Regions from separate parts of the Escherichia sp. XD33 genome, predicted to be linked through region 2. Evidence: predicted binding sites of a transcription regulator. Region 2 holds the regulator's gene; each other region holds the start of a gene.
The links. Region 2 encodes CRP, which controls carbon source genes, mostly activating them, when cyclic AMP is high. Its sites were predicted from a motif close to ATGTGANNNNNNTCACAT; they were not measured.
Positions count from the first base shown of each region.

Region 1 (2,204 bases), on a different contig from region 2:
GGGAATTGAGTTGCCTGCGGTAGTGCCGGCTGGACCGGATAACCCAATGGGCCATCATGCGATTCGTCTGGCGGCCTATGGCGGCGTTTATTTGCTTCATGGTACGAACGCCGATTTTGGCATTGGCATGCGGGTAAGTTCTGGCTGTATTCGTCTGCGGGATGACGATATCAAAACACTCTTTAGCCAGGTCACCCCAGGCACCAAAGTGAATATCATCAACACTCCGATAAAAGTCTCTGCCGAACCAAACGGTGCGCGTCTGGTTGAAGTACATCAGCCGCTGTCAGAGAAGATTGATGACGATCCGCAGCTGCTGCCAATTACGCTGAATAGCGCAATGCAATCATTTAAAGATGCAGCACAAACTGACGCTGAAGTGATGCAACATGTGATGGATGTCCGTTCCGGGATGCCGGTGGATGTCCGCCGTCATCAAGTGAGCCCACAAACTCTGTAAATCCTGGATAAAAAAAATCCCCGCGACACGGCATGTCGCGGGGAAAAAATCAGCAGTAGCAGGCATTAATGAGGGTTAATGCTTATTTATAAATTACTGCTGTTCCATGGAGGGTATTCGGACCGGTTACAGAAGTAATACGGAAAGATTTTGCGCCCATCTCATCCGCTTTTTGCGCCAGCTGCTCTTCCAGCGATCCCAGATTTGTCCCCGCGTTAGCACTGATTGTACCGACTTTTTGTTGGCCTTCTGGCGTTGACTGAACTTCGACAGCCGCAAAGCTGGCAAATGACATGGAGCTTAAAATCGCCGCAGCGATGAGGGTTTTTACGTTTTTCATAATAGTGGCCTTATGCAGATGAATGACGTCGCAAGCAATTACTTAACGATCGATAACTAAATGATAGATGTGATCTGGATCACATACAAGATATTTTTTTATAACAATCATTAATTAATTTAAAAATCTTTAAATTTCAGTTAAATAGAAAGCAATTATTTTTATGGAATCTGGACTGGTGAACGGAGGTGATTATTTTTATAATAACCTTTCATTCACAGTCACCAGGTACAACGGCATCATGGCAACTGACTCAACACAATGTGTAAAAAAAAGCCGTGGCCGCCCAAAAGTGTTCGACAGGGATGCCGCGCTTGATAAGGCCATGAAATTGTTCTGGCAACACGGTTATGAAGCGACTTCTCTTGCGGACCTCGTCGAAGCGACCGGAGCCAAAGCGCCCACGCTATACGCGGAATTTACCAACAAAGAGGGGTTATTTCGTGCCGTTCTCGACCGCTATATCGATCGTTTTGCCGCTAAGCATGAAGCACAGCTGTTTTGTGAAGAGAAAAGCGTGGAGTCTGCGCTGGCTGACTATTTTGCTGCCATCGCCAACTGCTTTACCAGCAAAGACACCCCGGCAGGCTGCTTCATGATCAACAACTGCACCACCCTCTCCCCAGATTCAGGAGATATCGCCAATACGTTGAAATCACGCCATGCGATGCAAGAGCGCACTTTGCAGCAGTTTTTATGTCAACGACAAGCGCGCGGGGAAATCCCGCCCCACTGTGACGTGACACATCTGGCAGAATTCCTTAATTGTATTATTCAGGGGATGTCGATCAGCGCACGCGAAGGTGCATCGCTGGAAAAACTGATGCAGATTGCCGGAACGACTTTGCGTTTATGGCCCGAACTGGTGAAATAAGTCGCAAAAAAAGCCCCTCAGCCTGAGCGAATGAGGGGCCAAATTGCAGAGTACAGCCTTGTTATACTTTGTTATTCAAAATCAGTTGCCCGTTGCTATCTAGCGGGATCTGCGTACCCGGATCGCGGTCCATGCGGATTTTGCCCTGCTGATCGCCAATCTTATAGGTCACATCATAACCGAGCATTTTTTCTGACTTGTCATACACCGTTTTACAACGCTGTTGCGTAGTCGTGTAAGTATCGCTTTCCTGGAGAGAGCCCTGGATCTGGTTACCGGCATATCCACCACCCAGCGCCCCCACAACAGTGGCGACATCTTTACCGCGACCACCACCAAACTGATGCCCTATCACGCCGCCAGCAACAGCGCCGAGCACCGACCCGGTAATGCGATTTTCATCCTGCACCGGTCGACGATGGGTCACTGTGACGTTGCGACACTCCTGACGCGGTGTTTTAACCGTTTCCTTGATTGGGGTTGCAGAAACAACCTGAGCGTATTGCGGGCCCCGTTCAAACACGTTCAGA
Region 1 is NZ_JAENDM010000001.1:62,176-64,379, reverse strand. Features, by position in the region: gene ldtC (L,D-transpeptidase LdtC) at 1-460, shown strand, start outside; gene bhsA (multiple stress resistance protein BhsA) at 543-800, opposite strand; gene comR (TetR family copper-responsive transcriptional repressor ComR) at 1,042-1,674, shown strand; gene K0778_RS00330 (glycine zipper 2TM domain-containing protein) at 1,736-2,204, opposite strand, start outside.
Region 1: a site for CRP is predicted at 868-885, ahead of bhsA (multiple stress resistance protein BhsA). Genes of this name have one in related genera too.

Region 2 (2,204 bases):
GCCAATTTGCTTTTCCATCGTAAAACGCGTTGGCAGGCGATGGTAAAGAATGTCATCAGCCAGCACGCGCAGGCGAGCGGCGACGGTTTGCGCATTCCAGCGGATAACTTCTTCCGCATGGCTACGCTCGACCAGCTTTTGCACCTCTTCCGGCTGATGCAAACTGACCGAAATATGTTCCTGTAAATCCAGCGCCTCCTGGAAAATACGCAGCATCCGCTTGTAGTCAGTATTATTTTGCGCGGAAAGCATATGCATTTGCTGATAGCACTGGGTAATTAGATCGACCGCTTTTTGCTGGCGCACCAGCAGCGGCGGCAGCGCTTTTTCAGGGTCGGTGTGCTGGGTAAGCAGGCTGTATTTGGCTTCACAATAATCTGCCAGTTCACGGTACAGCAGACTTAGTGACTCGCGCAGCGGTTGTTCGCGCCAGATCCAGAACCAAAACCAGTTAAACAATCCGTACCAGAGAGTGCCCAACGCATAGATGAGCAACGGTTCCCAGACCGGCATGTATCCCGCCAAACTGAGGGTAAAAATGGCGGCGAGCAGCGATGCAGGAAGCAATTTTGCGTGCAATGGCCCCAGCTCAGCAGTGACGCCAAGTACCAGCGTTAATCCGGTCAGCAAAAAGGGCAGGGGAACATCTTTTGCCAGTAGTAGCTGTGTCAGCAAGCTACAGGTGGCAAACAGCGACGCACCAATGATTAAGCGTTTGAAAAAACGTTTATGAGGCGTATCAAGGCCCGCAATATTGCAACAGGCAGGAACGAGGGAGAAGAGCAGACCGAATCGTAATTCGCCAAGCATTAACCCAACGGCCACGGGCAAACATAGCACCAGCGTTTGTCGAAGTGCATAGTTGATATCGGGGTGATAAATCAGTCTGCGCCACATCGGGGGAAACAAAATGGCGCGCTACCAGGTAACGCGCCACTCCGACGGGATTAACGAGTGCCGTAAACGACGATGGTTTTACCGTGTGCGGAGATCAGGTTCTGATCTTCCAGCATCTTCAGAATGCGTCCCACGGTTTCACGAGAACAGCCGACAATCTGACCAATTTCCTGACGGGTAATTTTGATTTGCATACCGTCCGGGTGAGTCATAGCGTCTGGTTGTTTTGCCAGATTCAGCAGAGTCTGTGCAATGCGGCCCGTCACGTCGAGGAACGCCAGGTTGCCCACTTTCTCTGAAGTGACTTGCAGACGACGCGCCATCTGTGCAGACAAACGCATCAGAATGTCCGGGTTTACCTGAATCAATTGGCGAAATTTTTTGTACGAAATTTCAGCCACTTCACAGGCGGTTTTCGCACGTACCCATGCGCTACGTTCCTGGCCCTCTTCAAACAGGCCCAGTTCGCCAATAAAATCACCCTGATTCAGATAGGAGAGGATCATTTCTTTACCCTCTTCGTCTTTGATCAGCACTGCCACAGAGCCTTTAACGATGTAGTACAGCGTTTCCGCTTTTTCACCCTGGTGAATAAGCGTGCTCTTGGATGGGTACTTATGAATGTGGCAATGAGACAAGAACCATTCGAGAGTCGGGTCTGTTTGCGGTTTGCCAAGCACCATGCGCGGTTATCCTCTGTTATAAGCTTTCTCCAGAGCCAGATAACGCCGCTGTCTCTGGATTGCCGAAATATGCTTCCCGCTACCTGGGAAGGGGCTATCAACTGTACTGCACGGTAATGTGACGTCCTTTGCATACATGCAGTACATCAATGTATTACTGTAGCATCCTGACTGTTTTAGCATAGCTTTCGCTTTGTGTCTCCTGGTGTCTCGCTTCAGCATGACCCAGGTCGCCTTCCGTTGCGCGATTTGGTTAGTACGCGTACTCTGTCAGGAAAATTGACGCAGTGGAGTAGCAAAAATGCAAGCGCGAGTGAAGTGGGTCGAAGGGTTAACTTTTCTGGGCGAATCTGCCTCTGGTCACCAGATTTTAATGGACGGCAACTCAGGCGATAAAGCACCAAGTCCGATGGAAATGGTGTTGATGGCGGCGGGTGGTTGCAGTGCCATCGATGTGGTTTCGATCCTGCAAAAAGGGCGTCAGGATGTGGTCGATTGTGAAGTAAAATTGACCTCTGAACGCCGCGAAGAGGCACCACGCCTGTTTACGCACATTAATCTGCATTTTATCGTCACCGGTCGCGACCTGAAAGACGCAGCGGTTGCGCGTGCGGTTGATCTCTC
Region 2 is NZ_JAENDM010000006.1:134,105-136,308, forward strand. Features, by position in the region: gene K0778_RS06105 (YccS/YhfK family putative transporter) at 1-897, opposite strand, end outside; gene crp (cAMP-activated global transcriptional regulator CRP) at 948-1,580, opposite strand; gene K0778_RS06115 (OsmC family protein) at 1,882-2,204, shown strand, end outside.

Region 3 (2,204 bases), on a different contig from region 2:
GTACATATCAACGTCACCGTTCAGGTGCGCCGCTTCGTGGAAGGTTTTCGGGTTATCTTCACGCATGGTGGAGCGCAGATGGGTGAAGTAAATACGCGGACCGAACTGCTTGATCATATCAACCAGATCGTTGTCAGCACGCACGCCGTAGGAACCGGTGCACATGGTGAAACCGTTCGCCATGCTGTTTACGGTATCAACCATCCACTGCATATCTTCAATGGTGGAAACAATGCGCGGCAAACCGAGGATCGGGCGCGGCGGATCGTCCGGGTGAACAGCCATACGGACGCCAACTTCTTCGGCAACCGGAATAATCGCTTTCAGGAAGACAGCAAAGTTTTCGCGCAGTTTGGCTTTGTCGATATCTTTGTACAGCTCCAGGTGCTTACGGAACTGGTCGAGGGTATACCCTTCTTCCGCGCCCGGCAGACCTGCGATGATGTTACGGGTCAGACGCGCTTTGTCTTCGTCGCTCATGGTGGCGAAGCGAACAGCAGCCTGAGCAATTTCTTCTTCGGTGTAATCCGCTTCCGCGCCTGGACGCTTCAGGATATGCATTTCGAATGCAGCGAATTCGATCTGGTCAAAGCGCAGAGCTTTGGAGCCGTCTGGCAGCACGTATTCGAGGTCAGTACGGGTCCAGTCGAGCACCGGCATGAAGTTGTAGCACACGGTGCGAATGCCGCACTGCGCCAGGTTGCGCAGAGTCTGCTGATAGTTAGCGATCCACTGCTCATAGTTGCCGGTGTGGGTTTTGATATCTTCGTGAATTGGCACGCTTTCTACGACAGACCACACCAGGCCTGCGTCTTCAACGATCGCCTTGCGTTTGAGGATCTCTTCTACGGACCATACTTCGCCGTTCGGGATATGGTGCAGCGCGGTAACCACACCAGTTGCGCCCGCCTGACGGACATCAGCTAAAGAAACCGGATCGTTTGGGCCGTACCAGCGCCAGGTCTGTTCCATGATTTTTCCTCTTTCACATAGTGGGTTCCACAGCAAAGAGACGCGGAACCCTGGAGTTGTTTAGGTATCCGGATGAACAACCAGACCGCAGCCGTGGCGTTGCATCGGATGAGATGGCGTATAAGTTCTACCTTTTGGTAAGACATGTCAACCCGAATTCTGAAATTGGTTAACCACATCACAAGAATTTCACTCTCATGGTTGTTGCTGCAAATTGCAGCAAAGGGTAATCGATGGTTATTGATCAGAGGATGTGACATTCATCGCAACAATGGTTGACCAATTTACATAACATGTCGCCCAAAATAACAACGGTTCAACCAGGTAAGGTAAAACGTTATGCATGTGCTTAACATTCTCTGGGTGGTATTCGGCATTGGCCTGATGCTGGTACTGACAAAGACCGCAGGTTCAGACACATTCGCTGCATTAGCAATGCCTCTTAGATAATTTTGACCTGTCAGTAAAAGACACGTTGAAAACCTGGGGTCTGCTGGAGCTGGTCAACTCCGTGGTTGGGCTGATTATTAGCAAGGTAGCGTAAAAGAACACCAGAGCCTGCCAATGGCAGGCTCTGACTGATGACAAAGTCTAAAAATGTGCCCGGACAGTCCCCTCGCCCCTCCGGGGAGAGGGTTAGGGTGAGGGGAACAGACCAGCAAAGTGCGCTTTGTTTATGCCAGATGCGACGCTGACGCGTCTTATCTGGCCTACAAAGGGCTAACGTGCAGGTTTTTAGCTTCAGGTAATATTGCGTAACTGCATTAGCAATGCCCTGTGATTTCTTTATTGATAAACAAAAGTCACGCCAATAATCGATTGCACATTCCCTGCAGTCACCTGCCCTCCGGTACGTGCATAATTTGCCGTTAATCCCAGACTTACCGCCGAAGTCCCTACTGCTCCTAACGATACCGTGTTATTCGCTGGAATAATCGTACCGTTGCGCGTCAACTGTACGCCGACGCCCTGCGCTGGTGAAAACGAGGCGGTATTGGTAAAAATCGAGTTGCCCGCATCTGCGGTTGTGCCGGAGAGGTAATACCCCAGGTTTTGGCTTTTCGCGCAATAAACGGTAAGAGGAATTGGCACTGAACCAGGGTAGTCCGGCAGAGTAACGGTGACATCACGAGCAGAAACATCGCAGCCGCCAGTAGGCACCACCACATCATTATTGGCGTAAATATTCCACACAAACTGGAAATCATCGCTGTTATAGTTGTTGGTCTGTC
Region 3 is NZ_JAENDM010000061.1:16,200-18,403, forward strand. Features, by position in the region: gene uxuA (mannonate dehydratase) at 1-972, opposite strand, end outside; partial or broken gene K0778_RS22145 (hypothetical protein) at 1,424-1,516, shown strand; gene fimH (type 1 fimbria D-mannose specific adhesin FimH) at 1,759-2,204, opposite strand, start outside.
Region 3: a site for CRP is predicted at 1,224-1,241, ahead of uxuA (mannonate dehydratase). Genes of this name have one in related genera too.

Region 4 (2,204 bases), on a different contig from region 2:
GAAGCTTCTGAAAGAAACCCTGGAAGAAGAAAAGGCCACCGACATCAAACTGACTGATCTGGCCATTAATAACGTAAATAAGAAAGCCGAAAATAAAGCCTGAAATATGAATTTTAACTTTTAGTCATTTTATAAAGAGGACATTTTCATGAATCGTATTGAACATTATCATGACTGGTTACGTGACGCCCACGCAATGGAAAAGCAAGCCGAATCTATGCTTGAATCCATGGCCAGCCGTATAGATAATTATCCTGAACTACGCGCTCGTATTGAACAACATCTTAGTGAAACCAAAAACCAGATTGTTCAACTGGAAACTATTCTTGATCGTAATGACATTTCACGTTCAGTCATTAAAGATTCCATGAGTAAAATGGCTGCGCTTGGGCAGTCAATCGGTGGTATATTCCCTTCTGATGAAATAGTCAAAGGCTCTATTAGCGGATATGTCTTCGAGCAATTTGAAATCGCCTGTTACACCTCACTATTAGCAGCAGCAAAAAATGCCGGTGATACAGCTTCAATTCCAACCATCGAAGCGATTTTAAATGAGGAAAAGCAAATGGCCGACTGGCTGATTCAGAATATTCCGCAAACAACTGAGAAATTTTTAATTCGCTCTGAAACTGATGGCGTAGAAGCGAAGAAATAATACCCTTTATACCATGTCCTTATTGACCCCGTATATTACGGGGTCGTTTTTGTGCGGAATTAAAAACGATATCCTGCTGAGAACATAAACACCCACGGATCGAGGCGTACGCTATCGTGTTGCTGTGCACCGCCCAGCTTATAATTGGCGGTGGTATCGATATCCATGTACCACACTGACATGTTAACCAACCAGTCACGGTTAATCAGATAATCAACCCCCACCTGCCCGGCAGCTCCCCAGGAATCTTTCAGACTGAGATCGGAAAGCCCTGCCTCTTTGCCATGATCGTTAAATCCATTATCAAAGAAGGTGGTGTAGTTAATACCTGCCCCAACGTAAGGACGGAATTTGCTGCTGGCATCACCAAAATACCACTGCGCCATCAGTGTTGGTGGCAGATGATGAACGGTTGCAATATCGCCGGTCGCCCGGGTGCCGATTTTATGGCGGAACGGCGTCGCTGCCAGTAATTCCACACCAATGTTGTCGGTCGCCATATAAGTAAACGTAAGGCCCAGTTGCGTGTTATTGGTCACGCTGAATCCACCCAGACTTCCTAACGTACCACCAGCACCTTCTGTTGGACGTACGGTTGCAGAACCTGCACGCATAAAAAATTCGCCTGCTTCATGCGCAAAGGCACTGCCAGAGAGAAGAGTTGTTACTGCCAAAGCCGCCACTGTTAACTTTTTCATATCCGCTCCGTCGTTATGGTTATAAAAACGTGACGAATATACCTACATTGGAGTAACAAATGATCCTACATAGATCACATTACATATGATAATTCACCCTTTATTGATCTGGATTAATTTAGAAGTTGCATTGAGAATCCTGGTTAATGTGATTTAAATCAATTTTTAAATATTTTCGCTACGCAAATATTAACTCGGTCGCCACTTGCCGCGATTTGCCCATGCCTGAAGGCCAGCAATTACCTCCGCTTTACAAAGATATGCTTTTCCATACAAGACCTGATGCTGCCACCCGAGGCTTAACCAGGGTACAATTGCCCGCTAATTAACACCTGCATAAAACTCAAGGAGAGTGCATGTCTATCACGGCGCAGTCCGTATACCGTGACACCGGAAATTTCTTCCGTAATCAATTTATGACCATTCTGTTGGTATCGTTGCTATGTGCGTTTATCACAGTGGTGTTAGGGCATGTTTTCTCACCCAGTGATGCACAGCTTGCGCAGCTCAATGACGGCGTGCCCGTTAGCGGCAGTAGTGGGTTGTTCGACCTGGTTCAGAATATGTCACCGGAACAGCAACAAATTTTGCTGCAGGCTTCAGCGGCGTCCACTTTTTCAGGATTAATCGGTAACGCCATTCTCGCCGGAGGCGTAATATTAATTATCCAGCTGGTGTCTGCGGGTCAGAGAGTCAGTGCGCTGCGAGCTATTGGTGCCAGTGCGCCGATATTGCCAAAGTTATTTATTCTGATTTTTCTGACTACCCTTTTAGTACAGATTGGCATCATGCTGGTGGTCGTTCCGGGAATTATCATGGCCATTTTACTGGCCCTGGCACCGGTGATGTTG
Region 4 is NZ_JAENDM010000001.1:191,237-193,440, reverse strand. Features, by position in the region: gene K0778_RS01020 (ferritin-like domain-containing protein) at 1-103, shown strand, start outside; gene K0778_RS01015 (ferritin-like domain-containing protein) at 149-655, shown strand; gene ompW (outer membrane protein OmpW) at 715-1,353, opposite strand; partial or broken gene K0778_RS01005 (YkgJ family cysteine cluster protein) at 1,593-1,682, shown strand; gene K0778_RS01000 (YciC family protein) at 1,710-2,204, shown strand, end outside.
Region 4: a site for CRP is predicted at 1,500-1,517, ahead of ompW (outer membrane protein OmpW). Genes of this name have one in related genera too.